DNA from 4 places in the Terrabacter sp. 2TAF16 genome. Region 3 is predicted to be linked to each of the others. Evidence: riboswitches for the same ligand, from Rfam matches in the RefSeq annotation. Region 3 holds a riboswitch; each other region holds the start of a gene.
The links. Region 3 has a riboswitch for cyclic di-AMP ahead of AB4Z14_RS11935 (transglycosylase family protein). Riboswitches for the same ligand answer to the same signal wherever they lie in the genome.

Region 1 (7,293 bases), on a different contig from region 3:
TCCTCGGCCTCATCGGCGAGGGGCTCGAGTCGCCCTACGGCAACCCCATCCCCGGTCTCGAGGAGCTCGGGGTGCGCCAGGACGAGGACTTCCTCACCGGCCTCAGCACCCTGACCGCCGCCGTGGGGGTCGCGCCGACGGTGGTGACGATCCGTCGCATCGGTGAGCCCGTCCAGGTCGACCCGGAGGCGCTCGCGCTGCTGACGAGTGCCGGCGTCGTGCCCGGCGCCCGCGTCGAAGTCGTCCGTGACGGCGGACGGGTCGTCGCCGTCCGCGAGGGCAGCGAGCCGTCCACGGGCGTCTCCCTGCCCGACGACGTGGCCGTCCACGTCTTCTGCCAGGCCGCCTGAACACGCCGTATCCGGCAGGGTTTGCCCCGGTTTGCCGGGTCGTTTTGGCAGGCCTTGCCACACCTCGTCCGGCCCCTTCCGGAGGTCGCTGAAATTTCTTTGACTTCCGGGAACTCGAAGGTGACAAGGCACTCCTACTTGGGTACGGTGGGCGAACTTGCTCTCCCCGTCGAGTGAGTGCCCCGGGTCGGACCGCCTAGTCCTGCCATCGACCTGAGGCTCAGTACGAACCGCATGGCAGGAGCGGGGGAACCACTTTCTCCGGGCGTCGAGAGACGCCCTCGGGGTGAAGCCCTCCGTGGACCGAGACCGGTCCGAGCGAAGGCCGGGCAGTACCTCCAGCCCGAACCCGACAGCTCACCTCGTAGGCGTCGAGAGGTCAAACGTGGCTCAGAACGTTCCCGGGCGCCACCGCGCCCCCGGTCGCTTCAACGCGATCTCGGAGCTCAAGACGATCGCCAAGGAGTCGGCCCAGCCCGCCGTGAAGGGTGCCGCCATCGTCGCGGCCTCGGGTGGTCTCGTCGCTTCGTTCGCCGGCACCGCGAACGCCGCTGACGGCTCCGCCAGCACGGTCGCCGGTCCCGCGGCCGTCGGCCCCGCCGTCGGCACGCTCAAGGCCGGCAACGCCCTGTCGGCGATCGGCTACGCCAAGCCCGCCCTCAAGCAGGCCTCGGTCAAGCCGGTCGTCATCGAGGACGTCCAGGTCAAGTCCGAGCGCGCCGCGAAGAAGGCCGCCGAGAAGGCCGCGGCCGAGCGTGAGGTTACCCAGCAGCGCGCGTCGCGCTCCGGCTCGACCACCCGGGTGGCCCTCAACGTCGCGCCCAACCCCAGCGCCACCGGCATCATCGGCATCGCCCAGTCGTACTTCGGCGTTCCCTACGTCTACGGCGGCACGACGCCCTCCGGCTTCGACTGCTCCGGCTTCACGTCCTACGTCTACCGCCAGGCCGGCATCTCGATCCCGCGCACCGCGTCCGCGCAGGCCGCGGCCTCGACCCCGGTCAGCAACCCGCGCCCCGGCGACCTCGTCTTCTTCGGCTCGCCGATCTACCACGTGGGCATCTACGTCAGCCCGGGCCGCATGATCGACGCCCAGCGTCCCGGCACCGTCATCGGCAACCACTCCATCTGGACGACGCCGTCGATGTACGGCCGCATCTGAGCGGTCACCTCTCACGCCACACGCTGCGCCCCCACCGGATCCGGTGGGGGCGCAGCGCTTTCCGGCCCTGTCGGCCACCGTGGTTGACTGAGTCGATGACCGATCAGCCTGCTGCCGAGTCCACGACCATGATCGAGCTCGACCTCTGGAGCGACCTGGTCTGCCCTTACTCGTGGGTCGCCAAGCGCCGTGTCGAGGCTGCCGTCGCCGCCTTCGAGCGGCCGCACGACGTCACGGTGCGCCTGCGCTCCTTCGAGCTCGACCCGGACGTCCCGGTCGGTGGCTCCGTGCCCGTCAGCGACCACCTCTCGGTGCGCCACGGCGGCGACGCGGGCGCTGGCCGGCTCATGAACGCCAAGGCCAGCGAGGTGGCCGAGGCCGACGACCTCGTCTTCGACTGGGACCGCGCGGTGCGCGCCAACACCTTCGACGCGCACCGGCTCTGCGCCCTCGCCGGCGAGATGGGAGGCCCCGCGCTGCGCTCCGCGGCGGTCGAGCGCTTCCACTCCGCGCACTTCGGCGAGGGCCTCGCCATCGACGACCGTGAGGTCCTGCAGCGCCTCGCCGGCGAGTGCGGTCTCGACGAGCGGCGGGTGTCGGCCGTGCTCGCCTCCGACGAGTACGCCGAGCAGGTGCGTGAGGACGAGCAGCAGGCGCGCTCCATGGGCGTGATGTCGACGCCGTTCGTCGTCGCCAACGGGTATGCCGCCGTGACCGGAGCGCACCCGGTCGAGGACTACCTCGCGCTGCTGCGCGGGGTGGCCACGCAGACCCTCTGAGCGCGGACTCGCAGGCAGGGTGCCCGGCCCGACGGGCCGGGCGGACGGCATACGCCCTCGGTCAGGAGGGCTGGTCCGCGGCCGGGCGGCCGAAGGAGACCGCGTCGTCCACGGCGGGTGGGGCGTCGGCGCGCAGCTGGTGGTCGGGGAGCGGGCCGAGGGCGTCGTTGACGGTCGAGAAGGCCCGGCGCAGCGCGACGAAGACCGTGATCGCGAAGATCTGCCGGTCGTCGAAGCCGGCGGCGCGCAAGGGCTCGAGGTCGGCAGGGGTGGTGGCGTTCGGGGTGCTCGCCACGGTCCGGGCCCAGGTCGCCAGGGCGGCGTCGGCGGCGTCGAGGGGCTCGTCGTCTCCGCGGAGCACGGCGCCTGCGACCTCCTCGCCGGCAGCGGTGGCGAGGCGGCCACCCCACGCGAGCGCGCAGTAGGAGTCGCCGATGGTCGAGGCGGTCGCGGCGATGAGGATGCCGCGCTGCCGGAAGCTCAGGCCGGCGACGGAGACCATGTCGGCCAGGAGCGCGAAGAGCGTGTCGTGGGCCGCTGGCGACTGCGCCCAGACGCGGCTGAGGTTCATGACGTAGCCGTGGTCGGTGACGTCGCTCGCGAAGTAGGCCTCGAGCTCCGGTGTCAGAGCCGGTTCGCTGAGGAAGCCGTGGCTCGGGTCGGTCGCCGTCATGTGCTGCTCCTGGGGTGACGGGTCGTGGAGTCTCTATGGTCGCACGCAGGTCCGGGTCGGATCCGGCTCTTGGGCAAGCCCGCCCGGGCGTCGGTAGGTGTGTCGCAAACGCACGCAAATCACCCGGCACGCCGCCAACCCTGTACATCCGAGGGCATGTCGCGCCATGATTCGGTCCCTCGCGCGTCTCCAGGGGAAGGATGCGTGAGGTGCGTTGCTGACGCGCCGACAGGCCGGGGACGGGACCCGGCGCCCGGTCACGCACCCTGCTGGAGCTTGGGTCGAGACAGCCGACGAGACGTCGGGGTACGGGTGGGGGACAGAAGAACGTGGAGCGGGCGCACGACGAGCACGGCGGCGAGTCCGTGGCTGGGGCGGACGAGGGCGTACGCGTCGACGGACCCGAGAGCGACGCGGCGCTCGTCGACCGGGTTCGGGCGGGCGACGCCGCCGCCTACTCCGTGCTGTGGTCGCGGCACGAGCCCGCGGCCCGACGGCTCGCCTCCCGGGTCGCGTCGCCGAGCGACGTCGACGACCTCGTCAGCGAGAGCTTCACCCGCACCCTCGATGCCCTCCGTGGTGGGGGCGGGCCCGACACCGCCTTCCGGCCCTACCTGCTCAGCACGCTGCGCCGGGCCAACATCGACGTGGCGCGGCGCTACACGAACCGGGTCGTGCTGACCGACGACGAGACGACCGTCGACACCCGCGCGGCTGCCTCGGCGGAGGACGAGGCCGTCGACGCCGAGGAGCGCGACGCCGTCTGGGCGGCCTGGCGTTCGCTGCCCGACGAGTCCCGGTCGCTGCTCTGGCGTCTGGTCGTGCACGAGGAGAAGCCGCACCAGATCGCTCCCGGGCTGGGCACGACGCCGAACGGCGTCGCGAGCCGGAGCAAGCGGGCGCGAGAGCGGCTGCGCCAGACCTTCCTCTCCGAGCTCGTCGCGAACGCCGGCGACGCGGACTGCCGGGCGGTGCGACGCCAGCTCGGTGGCTACGTGCGCGACTCCCTCCCGGTCAAGGCTCGCGAGCGCGTCGACGAGCACCTCGACAGCTGCGCCCGGTGCCGGGCTGCGGTGCTCGACGTCGTCGACGTCGACGAGGCGATCCGGCTGCGCGTCGCGCCGGTGCTCCTGCCAGGGGCGTTCGCGGTGGCGTCGGGGCTCGGTGCCGCCGACGCGGTGGGCGACGACGCGGTGGGCGACGGCACGGTCGTCGCCGGTGCAGCGGGCGCGGGCGCGGTCGCAGCGACGGGCGGCGCCACGATCCCGGTCGCCGTGGGCGTGGCCTCGCTCATGGACGGGGCCGACGACCTGTCAGAGTTCGCCGCCGACGTCAGCGGAGGTGGGCCCGGAGGTGGCTCGGGCGGGGTCAACGGTCGCGTGCTGTCGGTGCCGGGTCGCTCGGCGGCCGCGGTGCTGGCTGCGGCTGCACTCGTCGTCGCGACCGCCCTCTTCCTGCTCCAACTCCAGCCGACCGGACGCGTCTCGGCCGACGCGCCGGTGGGCCGGGACTCGTCGGCCGGACCGGTGGACGGGACGGAGTCGCCCTACCCGGCCGAGACGACGAGCTCGTCGGTGCCGACGTCGACCGCGCCGCGACCCGTGATCGGGGTCGCGACGGCCGAGGGCGTCTCTCGTTTCCGGTCGTCGGGCGGCCGGAGCGGGAGCGCCGACCGGCAGTCGAGGCCGCCGTCGCGCCCCGCGCCGAACTCCACCGGCACGAGCGCCACCTCGTCGAGCCGCCCGAGCCCGAGCCCGAGCCCGAGCCCGACGACGACGCCGACGCCGACGAGCAGCCGGCCGACCCCGACGACCAATGTCGCGCCGCCTCCCGCTCCGGTCGGCACGGTGACGAGCCTGACGTTCACGCCGAGCGACCGCGGCTACCTCGCACACCTGACGGCGCCGGCCGGCTGGCTCCTCACCTCGGTGCGCGACGTGCACGGCGCCCGGGTCGTCGAGCACGTGAGCCAGCCGACCGCGCAGTTCGACGGGCGGCTGCGCGCCGGGGAGCTCGTCGTCGAGGTCACCCGCGTGCAGCCCCGTCTCTCGGGGGACCTCGTGGCCCGCTTCACCGACCGCGCCGGAGCGACGCTGCCCGGGTCGGGCAGCTACCCGTTGCGCTGATCGCCCTCGGGCTCGGCCAGGTCAGGGTCCCCGGGCTCGGGCACGTCTGTGGTGGGTGGGGGCTGGGAGGGGGCGGGCGCGCCGTCGGGCGGGAGGGCGGCATACGCCATCTGGCCGGGGAGGTCGGGGACACTCTCGTCGACGGGGATCACCTGGCTCAGCCGGGTCAGCTCGACGACGGCGCGGATGGGCGAGGCGTGGGGGACGACGAGCCGGAGATCCTGTCGGCGGTCCCGCAGTCGCTGGGAGAGGCGGAAGAACGCGGCGATGCCACCGCTGTCGAGGTAGGTCGTGCCGCTGAGGTCGACGACGACGAGCGTGACGTCGTCGGGGACCGCGTGTCCGAGGGCGTCGGTGAGCTCGCGCGCGTTGGACAGGTCGAGCTCGCCGGTGATGCGGACGAGCTGGGTGGTGCCGGCGCGGCGCGTGTCGACGCGGGCGAGGTCGCTCATGCCTCGACCGTCACGTGGACGCGACGGCGCAGGCGGACGTCGGTGCCACCGGGGGTGTGCTCGACGTCGACGTCGTCCATGAGGGCATCCATGAGCTGGAGTCCCCAGCCGCCGCCGCGGTCGGCGGCTGGGCGCCAGTGGCCGTGGTCGCGGATGCGCACCTCGAGGGCGCCGCCGTCGAGCCGGGCCTCGACGACGAGCTCGCCGGCCGACCCCTGCCCGCTGTAGGCGTGCTGGACGACGTTGGCGCAGGCCTCCCCGCAGGCGACGAGGACCTCGTTGACGTCGGCCTCGGAGACGGAGGCCTCCTTGAGCCAGCGGCGCAGGGCGCTGCGGACCTGCACGAGGTTGCGGGCCTCGGCGGGCAGCCGGACGTCGAGCTCGCCGTCGACCGACGGCAGGGGGCGCATGGCGAGGATCGCGACGTCGTCCTCGATGTGCTCCTCGTCGAGGAAGGTGTCGAGAAGTCGCTCGCAGAGGGCCTCGATGTCGTCGTCGGGGACGGCGGAGGCCTCGCGGTCGAGCCGGTCGAGGCCGGCGGTGAGGGAGACACCGCGCCGCTCGACGAGCCCGTCGGTGTAGAGCAGGAGGGTTGCCCCCGGTGGCAGGACCTGGGTGGCCTCGGTGAACGAGCCGTCGACGGTGACGCCGACGGGAGGGGAGAGGGCGCCCTGGAGGTAGGTGCCCTGACCGCCCGCGAAAGCGAGTGCAGGTGGGTGGCCCGCGTTGGTCCAGCGGATGCGGCGCGTGGCCGGGTCGAAGACGAGATAGATGAGGGTGACCATCTCGGGGACCGGGAGCTGGGCGACGAGCTCGTGGACGCCGCGCATGACGGCGGGCGGCGAGGGGTCCTGAAGGGCGTACGCGCGCAGGGCCATCCGGACCTGGACCATCGTCGCGGCGGCGGTGAGGCCGTGGCCCGCGACGTCGCCGATCGCGAGCCCGAGGAGGCCGCCGGGGAGCTGGACGACGTCGTACCAGTCGCCGCCGACCTGCACGTCGGCCGTCGCGGGCACGTAGCGCGCGGCGAGGGCGACCCCGGGCACGTCGGGGAGACGGTCGGGCAGGAGGCTGCGCTGCAGGGTCTCGGCGATCTGGTGCTCGCGCTGCGCCCGGGCCTCCTCGTGGCTCAGCAGCTCCTGGGCCTCGGAGCGCTCTTGGATCTCCTGGACGAGCCGGGCGTTGGCTGCCGACAGCTGGGCGGTGCGCTGCTCGACCCGTCGCTCGAGCTCGGATGCGGCCTTCTCGAGGGCGGCGGCGGTCTGCATGCGCTCGCTGACGAGGGCGGCGAGGAAGAAGGAGGTGAGCGCGACGCAGGCGTTGAAGGCCTGGAGCGTCACCATCTGCTCGAGCAGCGTCTTGCCCTCGAAGGGACCGCGCTGCCGGGCGGCGGCCGCCGTGGCGAGGAGGGTGGCGATGAGCGCAGCAGGGGCGGCTCCCCGCAGCTGGAGGCGCCAGGCGGCCCAGCCCAGCAGCGGGAGGGTGAGGAAGAAGATGTGCAGCCCCGTGGTCACGGCGGTAGCCACGACGAGGGTCGCGACGACGAGGATCATCACGGCCTCGAGCCACAGCCGGAGCGGCCAGCGGCGCTGCTCCCAGAAGAGCGGCAGGCACAGCAGGAACGGCGCGACGGCGAGGACGCCCATCGCGTCACCGGTCCACCACACCGCCCACGCGGCCGGCAGCTGGGCAGTCGTGATAGAGCCCGAGGCGAGGAGGGTCGCCGCGCCGATCGTCGCGCTGACGAGCAT
Region 2 (7,293 bases), on a different contig from region 3:
TGACGAGGGGCAGCATGAGGTCGCTGATCCGGTTGGCGACCTCGGCCGCCGAGCCCTTCTCGAGCGGCACCGTCGGGTTGCCGCCCTGCGCCTGGTTGACGGCGTCCTGCTGGCTCGCGGTGTAGATGACGAGGGCGCGCAGACCCTCGGCATACGCCTTCTGGAGCATGAGCGAGCGGCGGACGTCGGGGTGGTGCGTGATGGTGACGCGGGGCGCCGCCTTGTCGGTCATCTGCGTCAGGTCGGCGCCCTGGACGCGCTCCTTGGCGTACTCGAGGGCGTTGAGGTAGCCGGTCGAGAGCGTGGCGATCGCCTTGGTGCCGACGAACATCCGGGCGTTCTCGATGACCTTGAACATCTGGGCGATGCCGTCGTGCACGTCGCCGAGCAGGGTGCCGACGGCCGGCTCGTGCTCGCCGAAGGTGACCTCGCACGTGGTGCTGACCTTGAGGCCCATCTTGTGCTCGACGTTGGTGACGTGGGCGCCGTTGCGCTCGCCGAGCTCGCCGGTCTCGAGGTCGACCTGGAACTTCGGCACGATGAAGAGGGAGAGGCCCTTCGTGCCGGGGCCCGCGCCCTCGGGGCGGGCCAGGACGAAGTGGACGACGTTGTCGACCATGTCGGACTCGGCCGAGGTGATGAAGCGCTTGACGCCGGTGATGTGCCACGTGCCGTCGGGCTGCTGGACGGCCTTGGTGCGGCCCGCGCCGACGTCGGAGCCGGCGTCGGGCTCGGTGAGCACCATGGTCGTGTGCCAGGCCTGGTCGACGATGTGCTTGGCCAGCTTCTTCTGGTCGTCGGTGCCGAGGTGCCAGAGGAGGTTGGCGAAGGAGTAGCTCGCCGTGAACATGTGGATCGCGGGGTTGGCGCCGCAGACCATCTCGGCGACCGACCAGCGCAGCGAGGCCGGCACGACCATGCCACCGAGCTCGGCGGGGACATCGAGATTGCCCCAGTCGCCGTCGACGTAGGCCTTGAACGACTTCTTGAAGGAGTCGGGCATCGTCACCGACTGGCTGACCGGGTCGTAGACGGGCGGGTTGCGGTCGCTGTCGAGCAGGCTGTCGGCCAGCTCGTGCTCGGCGAGGCGTGAGACCTCGCGGAGGATGTCCTTGGCCGCGTCGACGTCGACGTCGGCGTAGATGCCGGTGGCGAGGACGTCCTGACGGTTGAAGACCTCGAAGAGATTGAACTCGAGGTCACGCACATTGCTCTTGTAGTGGCCCATCCGGGGACCCTCCACGTTCTGTCGCTCGTCGTGCGTCCGCGCTGTCGTCGGCGGGCGCGCCAAGTTACTGGCCGGTCACTTCCATGATGCTACTGACCGGTAACGATCGCAAGGGGGAGAGGTCACGGTTCCGCCACGAGCGGCCTCCGAGGGCGTATGCCGCCCGGCCGGCTCGTCGCCGTCATCGCCGGCGCGACCGCACGCCGCCTCGACCGGGTGCTCGACGGCGTCGACGAGGACGCGGTCCAGCACGCACTGGCCCGGGCGACCGGCAACTACCGGCGCGGCAACGAGCGGTGACGGTGGGGGAGCGCCCGCGACCCGTCTCGCGAGGCCCGGCCGGACGGCATGCGTGCTCGGACGGCATACGCGCCCGGACAGCAGAAGGGCCCGGTCACGGAGACCGGGCCCTTCCCATCTGGAGCAGGCGGCACGAATTGCACGTACGTCTTCCTTCTGGAAGAAGGCTGTTCTGCTACTGAACTACGCCTGCGAGGCGTCGCCAACCGTAGCAACAGTCGGGCCGCGACGTCCAAACGGCGCGCTCGGGCGCGCCGGCGGACCACGCGCTCGGGTCCGGGCCGACTAGCTCGAGGTCAGCCGAGGGTCACGAGCCGTCGCGCAGGCGGCGGGCGAAGGCCGACGACCGCGCCCGCAGATCCTCTACACGTCGCTCGACGAGGGCGAGCGGGTCGAGGCCGCCCTCCATGCCGTTCGGCGGGCGTCGGACGTGCGTCGAGCAGCTGAAGTCGGCGTGCACGAGGGTGCCGAGGCTGTTGCCCTCGCGGCCGGATGCCCCGGCCCGCCGGGCCACGAAGAGGGCCACCTCGCTCGTCGCGAAGGCGTCCTCGCACCAGGCGCACATCGCGCTCGCCTTGCGCGTGCGCTCGGCGGTCCGGAGGAGGAAGCCGACGGGTTCGTCGTTGACCGGGACGACGGCGTAGGCCCGTTGCGGGTTGCTGCGGTCAACCCAGCCGAGGTAGTCGAGCGTCTCCCAGCGCGGGCCGAGGTCGAGGTCGGCGGGGAGGGTGGCCTGCTTGGCCTCACGCCGGGAGGCGTTGACGAAGGAGGCGCGAATCTCGTTGTCCGTCAATGGTTTCACGGTCTGTTCCTGTCAGTCGGGCAGGACCGGGGTGCCCGGTCAGCCGGGGTGGGGGAGGTGGAGCGGGACCGTGACCGCTGAGCAGGCCATGACGGCCACCCACCTCTCCGCGGGCCTCCCCGCTGACGACTGACGTGCCCCGACGGAGCAGCGTCCATGGTGCGTCACGACGTCCACGGTGGTCCACTGGTTTACCGAGCACCGCAGCGCCGGACTGCGTATGCCGTGGGCTGCCGAGAGCGTCCTCCACGCCACGGCGCCGGATGGAATGTCTGCTTCCACCGCATTTGACTTGTCAACTATTGCCACAATCTGTTCGTCTAGGACCCTTTTCGTGACCTGTCTGTCACCGTCGATGGATGCTCATCGCCCGGGGTCTCCCCCGAGCGGCCCACCGCACGCCGAGTCCTGTCCACCGGTGGGGCAGCAACGCAATAACGGACAGGAGTGGGGGACCCACTTTCGGGCCGGCCAACCGGTCCTTGGGGTGAAGCCGCATCTGCGGCCGGGCATCTTCCGCCCGAACCCGACAGCTCACCTCACAGGCGTGGGAAGGAATCCACCATGCCCACTTCTACCCTTGCACGCCGAATTCCCTTGCAGTCCTTGGCTATCACGCCACTTCTCGCAGCCGCCCTCCTCGTCGGGACGGGTAGCGCGCCGACATCGTCGGTGACGCACCAGGCTGCCTCTCGAGCGGGAACCGCTCCGGTCACGATCAAGGCCAGACCGGTCGCCTACGTCTCGGCCGCCACGCGCGCTGCGCGCGGCAGGACCGCCGTCAGGGTCGCTGCCGCACAGCAGGGCGATCCCTACCGCTACGGGGCTGCTGGCCCGTCGGCGTTCGACTGCTCCGGCCTCGTCTACTACACCTACCGCACCCGTCTCGGCGTCGGCGTCCCGCGCACCGCCAACGCCCAACGACTCGCCAGCGTCCGCATCAGCAAGGCGAACGTCCAGCAGGGCGACCTCATCTTCTTCATGTCCGGAGGCCGCGCGTACCACGTCGGCATCTACGCCGGCTACGGCAAGGTCTGGCACGCACCCAGACCCGGCCAGCGCGTCCAGCTCTCGAGGATCTGGACGACGAGCTGGGTCGCAGGCCGCATGCCCTGACCCGGATCGGTCCCGGGGGTCCGTGTCGACCCTCGGGGCCGTGTCACCGGACGGTGCCCACCTCTCGGTGGTTCGACTCGTCGTGCGCGGAGCGAGCGACGGGAATCGAACCCGCGTATCCAGCTTGGGAAGCTGGCGCTCTACCATTGAGCTACGCTCGCACGGGCCGCCCGGAGGTGCCCCGCGAAGGGTCCGCAAGGCGGCACGCGGCGTCAGTGTAGCCGACACCGCGCCAGTGTCAGGAACGCGACCCCAGGGGCCGAAACCGTCATGGATCTCGCCAAGCAGACCGCCTTCGTCGACCACGTCCGCGAGCGCGGCGGGGCGAGTGCCCAGGTGGCCGTCACCCTCGAGCAGTTCTTCGAGGGCAACGACTGCGAGTGGTGCATCGCGCCGAACCGTCCCGAGGACGTGCCGCTCGACACCGTGCGCCGGGTGCTCTTCGAGCTGCGCGAGCACCCGGAGGTGCACGACGTGCGGGTGGAGCTCGACGTCCTCGAGTTCCAGGACTTCCCCGACGACGAATGGCCCTACGCGAGTGGGGTGGCCGTCATCACGACCCTGCTCCCCGAGGAGGTCGACGCGATGACGATCGATGCAGACACCGAGTCGAGCGGCGGCCCCGCCGCGAGCGCGCAGTGGCTCGTCGACGGGCCGGTCGTGCCCGAGGGCCACCACTACGTCGGCGTGTGGTGGGACTGATGGCTGCCGACGGCGGCCGGATCGTCACGGGAGAACTCGAGCAGGTCACCGGCGCCGTCTGCTACCACGGCGAGGGGCCCGTGTGGTCGCCGACGTGGGGTGGGCTGCGCTGGGTCGACCTTCTCGCCGGTGACGTCCTGACCCTGCGCGCCGACGGCTCCGTCGACCGCCTGCACGTCGGCGACGTCGCCGCCTTCGTGCGGCCACGCAGGTCCGGGGGCTGGGTGGTCGCGACCGAGCGCGGTCTGGCGCTCGCGGACGAGCCGGACGGCACACCCACCCCGTGGTTCGACCTCTGGGACGACCCGACGGTCCGGATGAACGAGGGCGGCGTCGACGGCGAGGGCCGCCTGTGGGCGGGGACGATGGGCTACGACCGCGTGCCCGGCAGCGCGCGGCTCCTCCGAGTCGACGGCAACGGCGACGTCACGACCCTGCTGCCCGACGTGACGATCTCCAACGGCATCGACCTCTCGCCCGACGGCCGGCTCGCCTACTACGACGACACCCCGACCGGCCGCACCGACGTCTTCACGGTCGTCGACGGCGAGCTCACCGACCGGCGCCCCTTCGTCACCCACGACGTCGGCCACCCTGACGGGCTCACCGTCGACAGCGCCGGCAACGTCTGGGTCGCTCTCAACGGCGCGGGCCGCGTCCGCTGCCACTCACCGGGGGGCGACGTGCTCGCCGAGGTCGCCGTCCCCGTGCGCCTCACGACGGCGTGCACCCTCGGCGGCGACGACCTGCGCGACCTCTACGTCACGACGTCGCGCGAGAACCTCGACGACCCCGAGCCCCAGGCCGGAGCCGTCTTCCGCGTGCGCGTCGCCGTGCCGGGGCAGCCGGTGCGCGCCTTCGCCGGCTGAGCGCAGCCCCCAGACCACGAGGGCGTATGCCGTGTGCCCGGGTCGCGCAGCGGGGCCCGGGCACGCTCGGCACGCATCACCTCACGGCGGTGGTCCCGGGCGGGTCATCCCGCCGTCGGAGGACGGGCCGAGGAGCACGACCGGGCGACGCGGTCGCAGCCGGCCGGACGGCATACCACCGGGGTCGACGGCGGCGCCGTCTTCGTCCTTGCCGCCCACGCCGAGGAGGCTGCGCGTCAGCGCCTGCGCGTCCGACAGGAGCTCGTCGAGGGCCTGGCCGAGGTGGTCGTCGGCCGGCGGCTCGTCGGCGACCGCCGCCGCGAGGACCGCGCGCCGCACGAGCTCCTTGACGAAGGACGCCGTCGTGCCCTCGGCCCGGGCGGCCGCGGCCGAGATCGCCTCGGGGCCGAAGAGGTGCCCGCCGTAGAGGCGGAGCAGCTCGCGACGGCCCTCGGCGTCCGGCAGCGGGATCTCGGCGGCCAGGTCGACACGGCCGGGCCGCTGCGACAGGGCGACCTCCAGGTCCTCGACGCGGTTCGTCGTCAGCACGAAGGCGACGTCGGAGTCGGAGTCGAGGCCGTCGAGGGCGTCGAGCACCTCGAAGAGCAGGGGAGAGGCCCCCATCGGGGCGAACGACCGGTCCTCGGCGACGAGATCGCAGTCCTCGAGGACGACGATCGCCGGCTGGTGCGCCCGCGCGACCTTGGCGGCGTCGTGGATGAAGCGCAACGAGCCGCCGCTCAGCAGCACGGCCGTCGTGCCCGGCGTCGCCGAGAGCAGGTAGCGGACCGTGTGCGTCTTGCCGGTGCCGGGCGGCCCGTAGAGCAGGACTCCGCGCTTGAGGTGCTGCCCGTGGGCCACGAGCCGCTCCCGGTGCTCGCCCATGCCGATGACGTGGTGCGCCACCCGGTCGAGCACCCCCTCGGGCAGCACGACGGCGGCCGCGTCGACGGTCGGTCGCTCGATGAAGGTCACGCCGGCCATGCCGGGCCCGTAGGGGTCCGAGCCGAACGTCACGACCTGGCCGCGGATGACGCTGCGCTCGTCCATGAGCTCCTGGATGCGCGCCATGAGGGCGTCGGACACGTCGCGGTCGCGGGCGACGACCTCGATGCTCCCGGACTCGCGCCCGAACTGTCGGTTCATGCCCTGCTGACGGACCGCGACGGCGTGTCCGTCGAAGTGGAAGAGGCGGATGCCGGACGTCACGACCTGTCGCTGGTCGTCCTTGCCGGGGCCGGTCGGCATCCGGTCGTAATCGACCTGGCCGACCGACATGACCTGGCCGTGGAAGCGCTGCACGAGGTCGCCGAGCGACATGTGGTGACGCGCGTCGCCGGCGATGCCGATGACGGCGGCGGCGGAGTCGGCGCCAGCGACCTCGGACAGGGCGATGTCCGCGTCGACGAGGCGGTGCGGCAGCACGGTCGCCGAGACGACGGCCAGCAGGTGCGGCTCGACCCCGAGGTGCTCGCGCAGGGCGTCCGACAGCCGCTGTCCGGCCTCGTCGGACGGTAGCGACTCGAGGATCCGCCGAAGGACGGAGTGGAAGTCGGCGAGCAGGGCGTCGTCGGCGCGGCCGGAGCCCGGGCCGGAGGGGTCGGAGGGGTCCATGACGTGACGATAGGTCGCCGACGGCGTCCGTGGGGCGTCCGCGAGGGAAGAGAGTCGGGCAGGAGTGCCGGGGCGAATCCGGCCCGGCGTTATAGCCTCGTCCCGTGCTGCTCTCCGACAAGGACATCCGGGCCGAGATCGCCGCCGAGCGGGTCGTGCTCGACCCGTGGGACCCCTCGATGGTCCAACCGTCGAGCGTCGACGTCCGGCTGGACAAGTTCTTCCGGCTCTTCGACAACCACAAGTACCCCTACATCGACCCGGCCGCCGAGCAGCCGGAGCTGACGCGGCTCGTCGAGGTCGGTCCCGACGAGGACAGCTTCGTGCTGCACCCGGGCGAGTTCGTCCTCGGCTCGACGCTCGAGACCGTGACCCTCCCGGACGACCTCGCTGCGCGCGTCGAGGGCAAGAGCTCGCTCGGACGGCTCGGCCTGCTGACCCATGCGACCGCCGGCTTCGTCGACCCCGGCTTCTCCGGCCACGTCACGCTCGAGCTGTCCAACGTCGCGACCCTGCCGATCATGCTCTACCCCGGCATGAAGATCGGCCAGCTCTGCTTCATCCGCCTCAGCTCGCCGGCCGAGAACCCTTACGGCTCAGCGGCCTACGGCTCCCACTACCAGGGGCAGCGCGGTCCCACGGCGAGCCGCTCGTTCGCGAGC
Region 3 (7,293 bases):
GCGAGGTCTACGGCTTCCTGCGCGACGAGCTCGGGGCCACGTTCGTGCAGCTCATCCCCATCGTGGAGCGGGTGACGCCCGAGCTGCTCCCGCTTGCCGAGTCGGGATGGGGCGCCCGGTCCGGTGACCGGCCGCTCTACGTGCAGGACGGCAGCCTCGTCACCCACCGCACGGTCAGTGCACACCAGTACGGCCGCTTCCTCGTCGACGTCTTCGAGGAGTGGGCCCGCCACGACGTCGGCGACGTCTTCGTCTCGATGTTCGACACCGCCCTCGCCCACTGGATGGGCATGGACCAAGCCGGCCTGTGCGTCCATGCCCGCACGTGTGGGGACGCCGTCGCGCTCGAGCACAACGGCGACCTCTACTCGTGCGACCACTACGTGGAGCCGGGCTACCTCCTCGGCAACATCCGGCAGGGACGAACGCTGCTCCAGCTCGTCGACTCGCCCCAGCAGCGCGCCTTCGGGCAGGCCAAGCTCGACACGCTGCCGGCCTACTGCCGCTCGTGCGACGTCCGGTTCGCCTGCAACGGCGGCTGCCCCAAGGACCGCTTCCTCACCGCCCCCGACGGCGAGGCCGGCCTGCACTACCTCTGTGAGGGCTACCAGCTCTTCTTCCGACACGTCGACGCACCCATGCGCGTCATGGCGTCCCTGTTGCGTCGAGGCCGGGACGCCACGGGGCTGAGGGAGTGGTATGCCGTCCGCGACGCCGAGCGCCACCCGGGTGACCCCTGCTCATGCCTCGGTGGCGCCGTGTGGGCGGACTGCCATGGTGCCGGCACGAGCGATGACGCGCGCCCCTGACCACGGCTCTCGTGAGCGCCGACCTTTTCATCCGCCGAGGGTGAGGCACAGGGCACCGTCCCCGTCACATGCTGGGCGGAGCCCCGCCTGAGGAGCACCCGTCCCTTCGTCGGATCGGCGAGCGCCGACGATCGTGAGCAGTCGCGAGCAAGGAGTCATGACATGGCGCAACCGTTTCGTGGTGTGGTCAACGTCGACATCAGGGACTCGGTGGAGGACTGGGCCCCGTTCGCCCCGCCGAAGGCACCCGAAGGGTCGCCCAACGTCGTGTACATCGTGCTCGACGATGTCGGGTTCTCCGCCATGAGCTGCTACGGCGGCCCCATCGAGACCCCGAACATCGACAAGATCGCCGGCGACGGGGTGCGCTACACCCAGTGGCACACAACAGCCCTGTGCTCGCCCACCCGGTCGTGCCTGCTCACCGGACGCAACCACACCCGGAACTCCATGGCGTGCATCACGGAAGGGGCCAGTGGCTTCGCCAACGCCAGCGGCACCATCCCGCCCGAGAACGGGATGCTTCCGGAGATCCTCGGCGAGCGGGGCTGGAACACCTACATGGTCGGCAAGTGGCACCTGTGCCCCACGGTCGAGATGAACCTCGCCTCGACGCGTCGCAACTGGCCGACCGGGCGTGGCTTCGAGCGCTGGTACGGGTTCCTCGGGGCCGAGACCAGCCAGTGGTACCCGGAGATCACCTACGACAACCACCCGGTCGACCAGCCGAGGTCGCCCGAGGAGGGCTACCACTTCGGTGAGGACATCACCGACAAGGCCATCGAGTTCATCATGGACGCCAAGGCCGTCGCGCCGGACAAACCCTTCTTCCTCTACTACGCACCGGGTGCCGCACACGCGCCGCACCACGCGCCCAAGGCGTGGATCGAGAAGTACGCCGGGCGTTTCGACGCGGGCTACGAGGCGATGCGTGAGGCCACCCTGGCCCGTCAGGTCGAGATGGGCATCGTCCCCGCGAACACCGAGCTTCCACCGATGAACCCGATCGGCACGCCGGAGACGCGCACCGGCCCGGACGACCAGCCGTTCTCGGCCGTCGACACCACGCGGCCGTGGGACTCGCTGTCCGAGCAGGAGCAGCGCCTCTTCGCCCGGATGGCGGAGGTGTACGCCGGTTTCCTGTCCCATGCCGACGCCCAGATCGGTCGGTTGCTCGACTACCTCGAGGAGACGGGCCAGCGGGAGAACACCATGGTCATCCTCGTCTCGGACAACGGTGCGAGTGGTGAGGGCGGCCCGGACGGGTCGGTCAACGAGATGTTGTTCATGAACGGCATCCCCGACGACATCGACGTCAACCTCGCCATGCTCGACGAGCTGGGCGGGCCCAAGACGTACAACCACTACCCGAACGGGTGGGCGATGGCGTTCAACACGCCCTTCAAGATGTGGAAGCGCTACGAGTTCAACGGTGGCACCTCCGACCCTTGCGTGATCTCGTGGCCGGCCGGCATGACCGCCAAGGGTGAGATCCGGGAGCAGTACCACCACGCCATCGACCTGGTGCCCACCGTCCTCGACGCCCTCGGCATCGAGGCCCCGGAGACCATCAAGGGCCACACACAGAGCCACTTCGACGGCGTCAGCATGCGCTACAGCTTCGACGACCCCGAGGCCCCCGGGCGGCGGCAGACGCAGTTCTACTCGATGCTGGGCTCGCGGGGCATCTGGCACGACGGCTGGAAGGCCATCACCACGCACCCGACGATCAGCGGTTGGTCGCACTTCAACGACGACGAGTGGGAGCTCTACCACGTCGAGGTCGACCGCTCCGAGCTGCACAACCTGGCGGCGGAGCAGCCCGACAAGCTCCGTGAGATGGTCAACCTCTGGTACGCCCAGGCGGGCGCCAACGAGGGGTTCCCGCTCGATGACCGTTCGGCGCTGGAGATCCTCGTGTCCCCCCGGCCCCAGCTGTCGGCCCCGCGCGACCGGTACGTCTACTACCCCAACCACGCCGAGGTGCCCGAGGCCCAGGCCGTCGTGGTGCGCGGCCGGTCATTCGTCATCGGTGCGCTGGTCGACATCCCCGAGCCGGGCGCCCAGGGCGTGCTCTTCGCCCAGGGGTCGAGGTTCGGCGGACACAGCCTCTACGTCAAGGACAACCGGCTGCACTACGTCAACAGCTTCGTGGGCTTGTTCGAGCAGAAGGTCGTCGCGACCGAGGACCTGCCCACGGGCGAGAACCTCATCCTGTCGGCGTCGTTCGTCAAGGACGGCGCGGAGCAGACCCCCGTCGCCACCGGCACCCTGTCGCTCTACCACGGCGACACCGTGGTCGGAGAAGGCCAGATCAAGCTCCAGCCCGGCAGCTACATGATCGCCGGGGAGGGACTGGCGGTGGGGCGCGACATGGGCGACCCGGTCACGCAGGACTACCCCGGCGCGCGCCCGTACCGGTTCACGGGAGGCACCATCAGGCGCGTCGCCGTCGACGTGAGCGGCGAGCCCTACGTCGACCTGGAACGTGAGGCGCAGGGCATGTTGATGCGTGAGTGAACCGCCACTGACCTGCAGGGGCGTCACACGATCGGTCCCGACGAAGGCCGCACGGGCCCACGGCTGGAGCATGAGCATGCATGAGGACGAGCGTGGTCGGGCCGAGTCACCGGCCGACCTCGAACCACGGGGGCGGGTGCTCGACGAGATCCGCACACCGCGGGCGGCGGCCATCGCCGGGATCGCCTTCGCCGTGCTCCTGGGGGCGGTCGTCATCCTCATGTACCTGGCGCTCCCGGGCACCGGCGGCCGCTCGACGTGGATCACCGATGCGGAGCGCCGCGGCAGGGTCACGCTGGCGATGCAGCTCACCCCGTACGCGGGCATCGCCTTCCTGTGGTTCATCGGGGTGATCCGTTCCCGTCTCGGGCACCGCGAGGACAAGCTGTTCGCGACAGCCTTCCTCGGGTCGGGGCTGCTCTTCGTCGCCATGCTCTTCGCCGCATCTGCAGATGTCGGAGCCCTGCTCGCCCTCTACGACGGGCCCGACAGCGTCTCGCCGGAGTACGTCCGGCAGGTGGGGGCGGTCAGCACGGCCCTCCTGACGACGTTCGGCATCCGCATGGCAGCGGTCTTCACGATGGTCGTCACGAACCTCGGCCGTCGCACCGGGATCGTGCCGCGCTGGCTCGTGGCCGTGGGGTTCGTCGTCGCGCTGGTCCTGCTCCTCGCACCACCGCGGACGGTCTGGGCCGTCCTGCTCTTCCCGTTGTGGGTCCTGCTCCTCAGCCTGCACCTGCTGGTCACGTCGTTCCGACCGGGGCCGGCGACGGCGTAGGGCAGCGCAACGGGCCGTGGAGCCCTGAGAGGGCCCCACGGCCCGGGTCATGCGTCAGCGGCGATCGCGGCGATCGTCGCGCCGGTCCTCACGGCGTTCACCGCGCCGGTGTATCCCGTGCGCGACGACGACGGCGCCGCCGACGGCGGCCACTGTCCTTCTCCTGCGCCTGGCTGCGAGTGGCATGTCAGGCTCCTTCCTCTTGGTCGGACTCGATGGCGGCGATGACGGCCTGGATCGGGATGCGCCCGCTGGCCACGAGCTGGCCGCCGGCGTGGCGCACCGCCGCGCCGAAGGGAGCCGCCCACAGGTTCTCCCACACCAGGACGGCCGCTGAGCTGCCGGGCTCGATGGTGTCGGCCAGGTCGGCGACGTCCTGCTCGCTGAGCAGCATGGCCAGCTCGGTCTCGTACGCACGGAGCTCGCCGATCTCCGAGTCCTCCAGGTCGGTTGCCTCGAAGGCCTCGAAGCTGCCGTCCTCCGCCTTCTTGAAGAACAGCAGGTCCAGGACCCGGATGAGCTCGCGATCCACGTAGTCCTTGAGGATCGGGGCGATCTTGCCGTTGAGGGTGCTGCCCTCGAACTCCACGACGATCCAGTCCACCGGACCGAGCTCGTCGACGTTGAGAGTCATGTCATCTTCTCCTTGGGGTGCGTCCGGTGGTCGGTGCGTCCGATGGGGGACCGATCTCAACGCTAGGAGCCGCTCGTCCGTGCCGCGTCATCCGCCGGGGATGAGCCTCTCGCCGTGGGCACGCAGATGCGGCCCCGTCAGCCGGACTCGCACGTCACGGTGGAGCTGGCGAGGGGACTCGAACCCCTAACCGCCTGTTTACAAGACAGGTGCGCTACCAATTGCGCCACGCCAGCACGTCTCGGCGCGAGCGCCGCGGACGGGCGAAAGCGTAACCGAGCCAGACGGCATACGCCCAAACACCGGGCGCGAACCGACGCCGGACATGAGAAGGACGGCCCCGCGCAACCCAGGGGTTGGTCGCGCGAGGCCGTCCGGCTCAGTTGTATCAGGAACTCACGGGAGTCGCAGAGTCTGACCCACGAAGATGAGGTTCGGGTTGGTGACCCGGGCGCCGTTGGCCTTCCAGAGGGCCTTCCAGCCGCCGGCCACGTGGTAGCGCGCGGCGATCTTGCCGAGGGTGTCGCCGCTGCGCACGGTGACCTTGGCGCCCTTGGCGGTGTTCTTGACCGTGGGCTTCGTCGCGTACGTCTTCTTCTTGACGACCTTCTTCGTCGTCACGGGCTTGCGGACGGTCGACCGCGAGACCGGGGTCGTCGTCGCGCCACCGTTGGCCCGGGTCAGGCCGGCCCGCTGCGAGCACACCGGCCAGGCGCCGGGGCCCTGGGAGGCGAGCACGCGCTGCGCGATGGCGATCTGCTCGGCCCGCGTGGCGAGGTCGGCGCGCGACGCGAAGGCCGTGCCGCCGTAGCCACGCCACGTGCTCTGCACGAACTGGAGGCCGCCGTAGTAGCCGTTGCCGGTGTTGATGTGCCAGTTGCCGCTCGACTCGCACTGGGCGACGCGATCCCAGACCGAGGCGGCCTTGGCCGACCCGCCCGTGGCGATGCCACCGACGATGGTGGCGGCTCCAGCGATTCCGACTCCCGCGATGCGCTGCTTGACCGAGATCTTCTTGGCCGCAGCATGCTTGGACATGTACTGCATGGGTGATCCTTCCTGACGCGCGCCTGCGGGGTTAGCTGTCGGGTTGGGGCGTCAGGTGCCCCGTCGCGGATGCGACTTCACCCCGAGACCAGATCTCGTCCTCTTGACATGCGCTTCGATACACATGCACTCACTGGCCACACTGGGTCCCCCGTCCTCGCCCGGCCCACGGGTGTGGGCTACATCCCTGGCTGGCGAGGCTCGGCGCGCTCAGGGAACGGATAAATGGGTGTCCATGTGAAGTTGTGGGAGCGTTCGTGTGGAGCCGGACGCGACGAAGCGACCCGGGAACCGAGTGGTGCTGCTCCCGTTCGACCCGAAAGTCGAGGCCGCCGAGCACTGACGGTACGGGACGTTTCCGCAGCGCACAAGGCACGTCGAGACACTTCCGTGATCTTTTTTTCAGCCCCAGATGCAGGTCGATGCGCTATGCACACAGGCCTCGCACAGGGGCCGCCCGGGCGCCCCACAGGCCCCGGCCCCGCACGCTCAACCGTCTCGCGCGCCGAGCCGTCACTTCCCGAACGGGTTCGTCGTGAACGGGTCCCACGTGAGGCTCGACCCGTGCTGCAGGGCCACGAGCGCAGCCGCGACGCCGAAGACGGCGAGCAGCCCGGACACGATCTGCGCGGCCAGGCCGGCCGGCACGAGGCGCCGCGCCATCGAGCGCGAACCGCGTCGCAGCGAGGCGCCGCCGGGGCCCCACCACAGCATGAGCAGGCCGAGGACACCGCCGATCGCGAGCGTGATCGGTGTGCCCGGGCCGAGGTCGGTCCCCTGCGTGCCGGCGAGGAGCAGGGCGGCCGCGAAGACGCCGGCGAGCGCCACCGCCACGGGCAGGAGCAGCCCGACCCCGGTTGCGATGATGCCGACGACGAGGTGCCACGGGCTCGACACGACGGCGAAGGGCACGTCGCTGCGGCGGCGGCCGAAGTCGTAGCGGCGCAGCACGAGCGCCGTGACCGAGCGGTCGGTGGCCCGGGCGAGCGCCGACAGGACGACGAGCACGACGAGGGCGATGCCCGGCCACGCCATGAGGGCACCGACCCAGGCGATCGCGACAGCGGCGAGCAGTCCGGTGCGCATCGGCAGTCCGATGCGCGGGTCGCCCTCGCGCTGGGCGGGCTCGTCGTCCTCGTCCCACTCGTCGTCGGGCCAGTAGCCGTCCTGCGGAGCCGGCTCGACGTCCTGCCCGCCGCGCCCGTGCCGGGCATCGTAGGCCTGGGCGCCGCCCCAGTCGTCCGGCGACGCGGGCTCGTCGTCCCAGCCGTGGTCGTATGCCGCCGGGCCGGGGTCGGACGACCGCGGACCGGTCGGGGGCGGGGCCCACCGCACCGGGTTCGCCGCGGCCGCGCCAGCGCCCACCGCGCCCACCGCGCCCACCGCGCCTGCCGTGCCTGCTGTGCCGACGGGCGGCATGACGGCGGTGCTGCCGTGCTGCACGACCTGGGTGTCTCCGGGGGTCGCGCTGACGCGGCCGTCGTCCCACGGGTTGCCGCTCGGCG
Region 4 (7,293 bases), on a different contig from region 3:
ACGAGCCGCGCGGAGCGCCGAAAAGTCCTCGTCGGCCTGCCCCTCCTCGATCGGTACGGACTCGTCCTCGTCCTCGTGCTGGCCACGATCGCCGTCCAAGGACTCGTCGACACCCGTGGCTCGGTCGTCTCCCAGCTCTTCGCGCACGCGATCAGTGGCCTGGCGCTCGTCGCGGCGGCCCGTGCGTCAGGGCTGCGACGTCGCTGGCGTCGCGCCGTCAACGTCCTCGTCGCCGCGGTCCTCATTCTCAGCGTCGCGACGTTGACCTACCGTCGCGCCGATGGCAACCAGACGGTGCCCCCCGAGACGGTGTGGCTGCTCGCCGCCGCGCTGACCCCGGTGCTCATCGCCCGACGGGTGCTGCAGCACACCGTGGTCACCGTTCAGACCATCATGGGCTCGGTCGCTGCCTATCTCCAGATCGCCGTGACCTATGCCTTCCTCTTCCAGACCCTCGACGCGTTCACCTCGACCCCGTTCTTCGGTGAGGACGTGCCGACGACGACGTACATGTACTTCAGCCTCGTGACGATCTCGACGGTCGGCTTCGGTGACGTCGCAGCAGTGACGGATCTCGGCCGGATGGCTGCGGCGAGTGAGGCCGTCATCGGCCAGGTCTACCTCGTCACGTTCGTCGCGCTCATCGTCGCTCGCTTCGCGGCGGGTATGCCGCGTGCCTCGGCCGCTGTCGGCGCCGGCGGGGTGCCCGGCGGGGCCCGGGCCCCTCGCACCCTCTTCGAGGCGTTGGACTCGTCCAGGACGCAGCAGCCGCCTCCCGAGGGCGAGCCGGAGGAGCCGGAGGACGGCCCACCGGGCAGACCCGGGGCCGAGGGCTCGGCCTAGCATCGGCGCATGTCCGACGTGCCCGACGTGCCCGACGTGCCCGACGTTCTCGACCGGATCGCGGCGACCGGTACGACCGGTACGACCGGTACGACCGGTACGACCGGTACGACCGATGCGCCGGCGGTGCGTGATGCCACGCCCGCCGACGCCGCGGCGTGCGCTGCGATCTACGCCCCCTACGTCACCGGCACGACGGTCACCTTCGAGACGGAGCCTCCCGACGTCGCCGAGATGGAGCGCCGGATCGCCAAGGCGCAGGCGCGGCACGCCTTCCTCGTGCTCGAGGACGCGGGAGAGGTCGTCGGCTACGCGTATGCCGGACCGTTCAAGGAGCGGGCGGCGTACCGGTGGTCGTGCGAGGTGTCGGTCTACCTCGCGGGCGATCGGCGGGGTCGCGGCGGTGGGCGGCGGCTCTACGAGGCTCTGCTCGAGCGGCTCACGGCCCGCGGCTACCGGATGGCCGCAGCCGGGATGACCCAGCCCAACGTGGCGAGCGGCCGACTGCACGCGGCGATGGGCTTCGAGCCGGTCGGCACCTACCGCGACATCGGTTGGAAGTTCGGCGCCTCGCACGACGTCGTGTGGGTCCAGCGACCCCTCGGTGACCCGCTCCCGTCCGGGGGCGCCGCCGAGAACCCGCCCGAGCCCACCTGACGGGCCAGCGCCGGTGCCCACCTGACCGGCCTGCGCCGATGCCCATCCGACCTGGTCCAGTCGAGTGAGCGCTCCGTCCCAGTCGAGTGAACGCCCCGCCACAGGTGGTCTGTGACGGGGCGCTCACTCGACTGTTACCGGGCGCTCACTCGACGGTGTGATCGGGGAGGGCGGGGTAGTCCGTGTAGCCCTCGGCGCCGCTGCCGTAGAAGGTGGCGGAGTTCGGCTCGTTGAGCGGGGCGCCCTCGCGCCAGCGACGGACGAGGTCCGGGTTGGCGAGGAACTCGCGCCCCACGGCGACGAGGTCACCGAGGTCGCGCTCGAGGATGTCCTCGACGTCGGCCAGCTCGGTGACCTTGCCGAAGCCGGTGTTGAGGATGACCGGGCCGTCGAAACGCTTGCGCAGATCGCGGACGAGGTCGGACTCCGGGTCGCCGAGGATGCTGAGGTAGGCGAGCCCGAGCGGGGCGATGCCCTCGACGAGCGACTCGTAGGTCGCGGCCGTCTCGGCCTCGTCCTCCTCGAGGACGCCCTGGATGTTGTGCGCGGGCGAGATGCGGATGCCGACGCGGTCGGCGCCGATCGCCTCGGCCACGGCCTTCGTGATCTCGACGGTCAGGCGGGCGCGGTTCTCGGGCGAGCCGCCGTAGGAGTCGGTGCGCTCGTTGCTCGACGGCGCGAGGAACTGGTGCGGCAGGTAGCCGTTCGCAGCGTGCACCTCGACGCCGTCGAGCCCGGCCGCGACGGCCTGGCGCGCAGCGTGGACGAACTCCGCCACGAGCGCGGGGATCTCGTCGGTCTCGAGGGCCCGGGGGACGGCATACGCCTGCTGGCCCTTCGGGGTCACGATCTCGCCGGGCGCGGCGATGGCGCTCGGCGCCACGCTCTCGAGGCCGCCCTTGTTGTCGGGGTGGGCGATGCGGCCGGCGTGCATGAGCTGGACGACGACGTGGCCGTTGCCCTCGTGCACGGCATCGGCGACGAGGCGCCAGCCGGCGACCTGCTCGTCGGAGTGCATGCCGGGGGTGTCGAGGTAGCCCTGCCCGACGGCGCTCGGCTGGGTGCCCTCGGTGATGATGAGGCCGGCGCTCGCGCGCTGGCCGTAGTACTCGGCGTTGAGCTCGGTCGGTGCCTGGCCCTCGCCCGCGCGGTTGCGGGTCAGCGGGGCCATGACGAAGCGCTGGGGAAGGTCCCAGCGGCCGATGCGGATGCTCTCGAAGGCCGTGGACACAGGCCTGCTCCTCACGTCTAGGGGACTGTCGGTGGCGGTTGGCGGCCCCCACCGTCGGTCGGTGGAGCCTTCAACTACCTAGGCGACAAGGAGGGCAGGCGGTCGATCATTCCCGTGTGTCCAGGGTTGCGCGTGTGGGGGATCCCACGCGGCCGGAGGGTTTCGGGTGGGTATGCCGAAGGGGAGGATGCGCAGGCATCCTCCCCTTCGTACGCGCTCAGCTCGTGGAGAACTCCGCGGTGGTCGTCGCGGAGGTCGTCGAGATGACGACCCGGTGGGTCACGGCGCGTAGATGTACTTCATGCCGGGACCGTCGGTCAGCGTGCGCGTGTTGTAGTTGTACGCACCGGCGAGGGCGTTCATCTCGATGATCGTCACCTCGTTGCCGTTGACCGCGGTCACCCAGGCGACGTGGCCGACGCTCGAGGATCCGTGGACGCCGGGCTGCATGACGAGGATCGACCGCGTGCGCGGCGTGCCCGTCACGGTGTAGCCGGCGGACGCTGCGCCCGAGGCCCACGCCATGGCGTTGCCGGTCCAGCCACCGGGGTAGTAGCCCTCGGACTGGTACCACTTGTTGAGAGCGCCCCACGTGCACTGGCCCGCGGTGGCCCAGTTGGACGAGGCGCGCACGCCGGACGAGGCGCTCGGTGCTGCGGTGTTGACGCTCGCCTTCGCCGACGACGTGCTCGTCGTCAGGGTGGCGCGGGTCAGGTCGCGGGAGGCGCGCTGGACGGCGACCTTGCGCGAAGCGGCAGTCTGGGCGGCAGTCTGGGCGGCGGCCTTGGCGGCAGCGCGCTCGGTCTTGACCTGGACGTCCTCGATGACCTGCGGCTTGGCCGGCGCGACGCGGTGGGCGACGGCCTTCTGCACGGCGGGGGCGAAGCCGATCTTCGACAGCGCGGTCGACGCGGCCGGGGTGGCAGCCGTGGCCGGACCGACAGCGGCGGGAGCCGCGGTGTCGACACCGGCAGCAGCCGCGACGTCACCCGAGTTGGGCGACAGGGTGTCGGCGCTCGCCGGGTTGGCGAAGGTGGCGACCAGTCCACCGGTGGCGGCGACGACGGCGCCCGCCTTCATGGCCGGCTGAGCCGACTCACGGGCGAGGAGCTTGAGTTCGTTGAGGGGGTTGTGGCGGCCTGGCGCACGATGGCGACCGCGGATGTTCTCAGTGTTCACGCGTGTTACCTCTCCGCGCCTACGAAGTTAGCTGTCGGGTTCGGGCGGAAAGGTGCCCGGGCCACGCCCGCCCCGCGAAGCTCGCGTGGCGGGTGGGTCTTCACCCCAAGGACGTCCGAAGTCGTTGCGTAGGACGTCCGGAGAAACGTGTGGTTCCTCCGCTCCTGTCACAAGGTTCGATCTCTCTCGTCAGGCGGTGACAGGACTAGGCGGTCCACCTCACGAGAGCCCGACCAGGTGGCCGGACTCCCGGAAGACTAGACGAGGCGACTGGCAAATGTCACGCCACGGTAACGACGACGCGCGCCGATCGCCCCTGAATGTCCGAAGTGCCCGTCTATACCAACGCTTTACCTTCGGATGGGTGAGACGTGGATCACATCCGGCCGTCGTCCTCGACAAGCCCCCCACGGGTATGCCGCGGGGTCCCTCGTGGGGACCCCGCGGCATACGCCGGACTGGTGTGGCTCAAGTGTGGCTCGAGCGTGGCTCGAGCGTGGCTCGAGTGCGGGTCGGGCCGGGCGCGGTCCTGACGCGGTCCTGACGCGGTCCTGACGCGGTCGTCAGGTGGCGCTCGAGAGGTGGCCGAAGACCACGACGTTGTCGCGGTACTCGTTGCGACTGTCGGTCGGCCCGCCACACGTCACGAGGCGGATCTCGGCATGGGTGAGGTCGCCCTTGTAGACGAGCTCGGTCGGGAACTGGGACTTCTTGTAGGCCGCGACCTTGTCGACGGTGAAGGTCAGGTGCGACCCGTCCCGCCGCGACACCGTGACGACGTCACCGGCCCTGACCTTGCCCAGCTCGTAGAAGATGCCCGGGACGCCCGAGGGGGTGTCGACGTGTGCGGCGAGGACGGACGGGCCGAGCTGGCCCGGCGTGGGGCCGGCGTCGTAGATCCCGACCTCCTGGGCCGTGCCCGGCACGGAGATCGTGCCATCGGGCTGGATGCCGAGCCGGACGAAGTGCGAGGAGCGCACCCCGATCGACGGAATCTCGATCGACGTCGGCTCGGAAGCCTCGAGGAAGTCACCCATGCCGACGGTGCCCGGCGCGGCGCCGGCCGTCCTGCCCGCCGTCGGTGTCCCACCCTGACCGGGGGACGCCGACGGGCTGGACGAGGACGGGCCGGGCGCCGCGGGGGCGCTGGCCGTGGCGACCCCGCCCGCCGCGGGCTGCGGCGGGCCGGGGGTCCCCGGGCTCCCTCTGAGGCCGACCACGAGCGCGACGATCCCGATGACGACGAGCACGGCCGTGACCGCCAGCGCCGCCGCCACTCCGGCGCTGATGCGGCGGGTTCTGCGGTCGCCGGTGGGCGACGTCGGCTCGGGCGTGGAGCCGGTCGGTGCGCTCATGGTCGGGTGACTCCCGGTCGGTCGTGTCGGTGTCGGTCGTGTCGGTGTCGGTCGTGTCGGTGTCGGCCGCTCAGTGTCGGTCGCTCGATGTCGGCCGCTCGGACTCGGTCGCTCAAGTGCGCGACGTCGGTCTCGGTCACTCAGGCGCGCGACCGGGCGCGACGGGCGGCGAAGGCGCCGGTCCCGGCCGCGGCGAGCAGGGCGCCAGCACCGACGAGCATGAGGGCCTCGTTCTGGCCACCGCTCTTGAGGCCATCTGCGGCCTGGCCGCCGCCGGTGTGCATACCGCCGGCCGGGGCGACGCGCAGCGCGCCACACAGGGCCGGGTCGGTGGCCTCGGTCGGGAGCGACGGCATGAGGTCGCTCTTCGTGGCACCGGAGTACTTGCCGTCCTTGTTGTAGTCGACACCGTGGATGACGACGACGGACTGGCCGGCCGAGATCGCCTTGGCGACGTCGCTCGAGACCTTGATGCTGCCGCGCTGGTAGGCGATCTTGCCGCCGGGCGCCGTGCTGAAGCGGTCGATCGCGAGGCCCGACTTCGGGCTCGTGTCGCCGGTCTTCGTCAGCGACACGACGATGTCGCCGTAGGCCGGTCCGCCCTCGGTCGTGTTGAGGTGGCCGTCGCCGTTCTTGTCGTCGGACAGGACCGGGCACTCGTGGCGGGCCTCGGCGCCGAAGTGGATGTGCGCGGCGTGCGGGTTGTCGGGGAGCAGGCCGTTGGCGGCCATCGTCACGGTGATCGTGTTGCCGGTGACCTCGACCATGGCGGTACCGCTGCCGTCGACACCGTTGCCGGCGACGGGCTTGAGGTTGGCGCTGACCCAGGCGTCCGCGGCGAAGGCCGGGCCGACGCTGAAGGCCATGGCGGCGGCAGCAGCGAGGCTGGCGCCGGCGATCCGAGTGGTGGTGGTGCGCATCTGTGTTCCTCCTTGACGAGGAGACAAACCGTCCATCCTGCTCTGCTTCAGACGGGGGGTCGTCGTCGACCGTCTCCGGGCGGGGGTTCGCCGCGGGCAGGCCCACTGGATTGGGGTTCCACCGAAATTTCTTCGATGGAGGCGCGCCGTGGCGCGCCCCACGGGTCTTCACTGGAGGGGTCGGGCGCGCTGCGCCCCCTCACCTGCCCACCTTCACGGAAGGACACACCGTGCTCCAGGACTCCCACGCCTTCAGCGGCTTCTCCGTCGACGACGTCGGCGCCGCCCGGACGTTCTACGCCGACACCCTCGGCCTGCGCGTCACCGAGGAGAACGGCATGCTGACGCTCCACCTCGCCGGCGAGGGCGGCGAGCGTCCCACGCTCGTCTACCCGAAGCCGAACCACGAGCCGGCGTCGTTCACGATCCTCAACTTCCCGGTCGACGACATCGAGGCCGCGGTCGACGAGCTGACCGCGAGGGGTGTCATCTTCGAGACGTATGCGGGGACGCCGATGGAGACCGATGCCAAGGGGGTCTTCCGCAAGGGAGGGCCGCTCATCGCGTGGTTCACCGACCCGGCCCGCAACGTCCTCGCGGTCATCGAGGCACCGGGCCCCGGCTGATCCGCGGCGGGCAGCGTGTCAGGCGTCGTGGCCCTCGGAGACGGCCGCGCGGCGCTTGAGGCAGAGCTCGGTGATCTCGGAGACGAGCTCGAGCGGGACCGGTCGGCTGATCGGGAAACGCACGGTGTCCTTGGCGCGGCGGTAGGGGCTGATCGCCTCCTCGAACTGCGCGTCACCCGTCGGGACGGGGTAGAGGCCGACGTGGTTCTTCCAGCCGGCGTAGTAGATGAGGGGCTTGCCGTCGACGGTGAACGTCGCCATGCCGTAGCTGATCTTCTCGCCTGCGTGAGGGGCTACCTCGCGGATCGTACGGCGGACCCCCGCAAGCTGAGTTCGCGTCTCCTCGGGGTAGGAGGCGATGTAGTCATCGACTGACGCAAATCTCGGGGCCAATCCTGGTCCTCACTTCAGTTCCGGACCGGTCGTTGGAGGGGGTGACTCGACTGTATTGGGCGAAACGGACGACTGCAAAGTAAGTACAC

Region 1: it holds a riboswitch for cyclic di-AMP, as region 3 does, so the genes downstream of both, AB4Z14_RS17210 (C40 family peptidase) here and AB4Z14_RS11935 (transglycosylase family protein) in region 3, are expected to answer to the same signal.
Region 2: it holds a riboswitch for cyclic di-AMP, as region 3 does, so the genes downstream of both, AB4Z14_RS18095 (C40 family peptidase) here and AB4Z14_RS11935 (transglycosylase family protein) in region 3, are expected to answer to the same signal.
Region 4: it holds a riboswitch for cyclic di-AMP, as region 3 does, so the genes downstream of both, AB4Z14_RS07140 (CHAP domain-containing protein) here and AB4Z14_RS11935 (transglycosylase family protein) in region 3, are expected to answer to the same signal.

What each region holds. Positions count from the first base shown of each region.
Region 1 is NZ_JBFRFZ010000011.1:137,452-144,744, forward strand. It holds gene AB4Z14_RS17205 (iron dependent repressor, metal binding and dimerization domain protein) at 1-350, shown strand, start outside; cyclic di-AMP (ydaO/yuaA leader) riboswitch at 558-733, shown strand; gene AB4Z14_RS17210 (C40 family peptidase) at 736-1,512, shown strand; gene AB4Z14_RS17215 (DsbA family oxidoreductase) at 1,608-2,291, shown strand; gene AB4Z14_RS17220 (hypothetical protein) at 2,353-2,964, opposite strand; gene AB4Z14_RS17225 (sigma-70 family RNA polymerase sigma factor) at 3,294-5,090, shown strand; gene AB4Z14_RS17230 (STAS domain-containing protein) at 5,075-5,542, opposite strand; gene AB4Z14_RS17235 (MASE1 domain-containing protein) at 5,539-7,293, opposite strand, start outside.
Region 2 is NZ_JBFRFZ010000013.1:33,832-41,124, forward strand. It holds gene AB4Z14_RS18075 (acyl-CoA dehydrogenase) at 1-1,228, opposite strand, end outside; gene AB4Z14_RS18080 (hypothetical protein) at 1,385-1,528, shown strand; tRNA gene AB4Z14_RS18085 (tRNA-Gly) at 1,648-1,721, opposite strand; gene AB4Z14_RS18090 (FBP domain-containing protein) at 1,836-2,330, opposite strand; cyclic di-AMP (ydaO/yuaA leader) riboswitch at 2,751-2,893, shown strand; gene AB4Z14_RS18095 (C40 family peptidase) at 2,937-3,446, shown strand; tRNA gene AB4Z14_RS18100 (tRNA-Gly) at 3,537-3,607, opposite strand; gene AB4Z14_RS18105 (hypothetical protein) at 3,717-4,148, shown strand; gene AB4Z14_RS18110 (SMP-30/gluconolactonase/LRE family protein) at 4,148-5,017, shown strand; gene AB4Z14_RS18115 (AAA family ATPase) at 5,099-6,631, opposite strand; gene dcd (dCTP deaminase) at 6,736-7,293, shown strand, end outside.
Region 3 is NZ_JBFRFZ010000006.1:654,612-661,904, forward strand. It holds gene AB4Z14_RS11910 (anaerobic sulfatase maturase) at 1-809, shown strand, start outside; gene AB4Z14_RS11915 (arylsulfatase) at 972-3,329, shown strand; gene AB4Z14_RS11920 (hypothetical protein) at 3,400-4,107, shown strand; gene AB4Z14_RS11925 (DUF6325 family protein) at 4,295-4,741, opposite strand; tRNA gene AB4Z14_RS11930 (tRNA-Thr) at 4,902-4,977, opposite strand; gene AB4Z14_RS11935 (transglycosylase family protein) at 5,138-5,788, opposite strand; cyclic di-AMP (ydaO/yuaA leader) riboswitch at 5,792-5,979, opposite strand; gene AB4Z14_RS11940 (protein kinase domain-containing protein) at 6,302-7,293, opposite strand, start outside.
Region 4 is NZ_JBFRFZ010000004.1:342,074-349,366, forward strand. It holds gene AB4Z14_RS07125 (potassium channel family protein) at 1-843, shown strand, start outside; gene AB4Z14_RS07130 (GNAT family N-acetyltransferase) at 853-1,500, shown strand; gene AB4Z14_RS07135 (alkene reductase) at 1,646-2,731, opposite strand; gene AB4Z14_RS07140 (CHAP domain-containing protein) at 3,011-3,910, opposite strand; cyclic di-AMP (ydaO/yuaA leader) riboswitch at 3,915-4,102, opposite strand; gene AB4Z14_RS07145 (sortase domain-containing protein) at 4,474-5,265, opposite strand; gene AB4Z14_RS07150 (hypothetical protein) at 5,406-6,185, opposite strand; gene AB4Z14_RS07155 (VOC family protein) at 6,416-6,811, shown strand; gene AB4Z14_RS07160 (iron chaperone) at 6,830-7,204, opposite strand.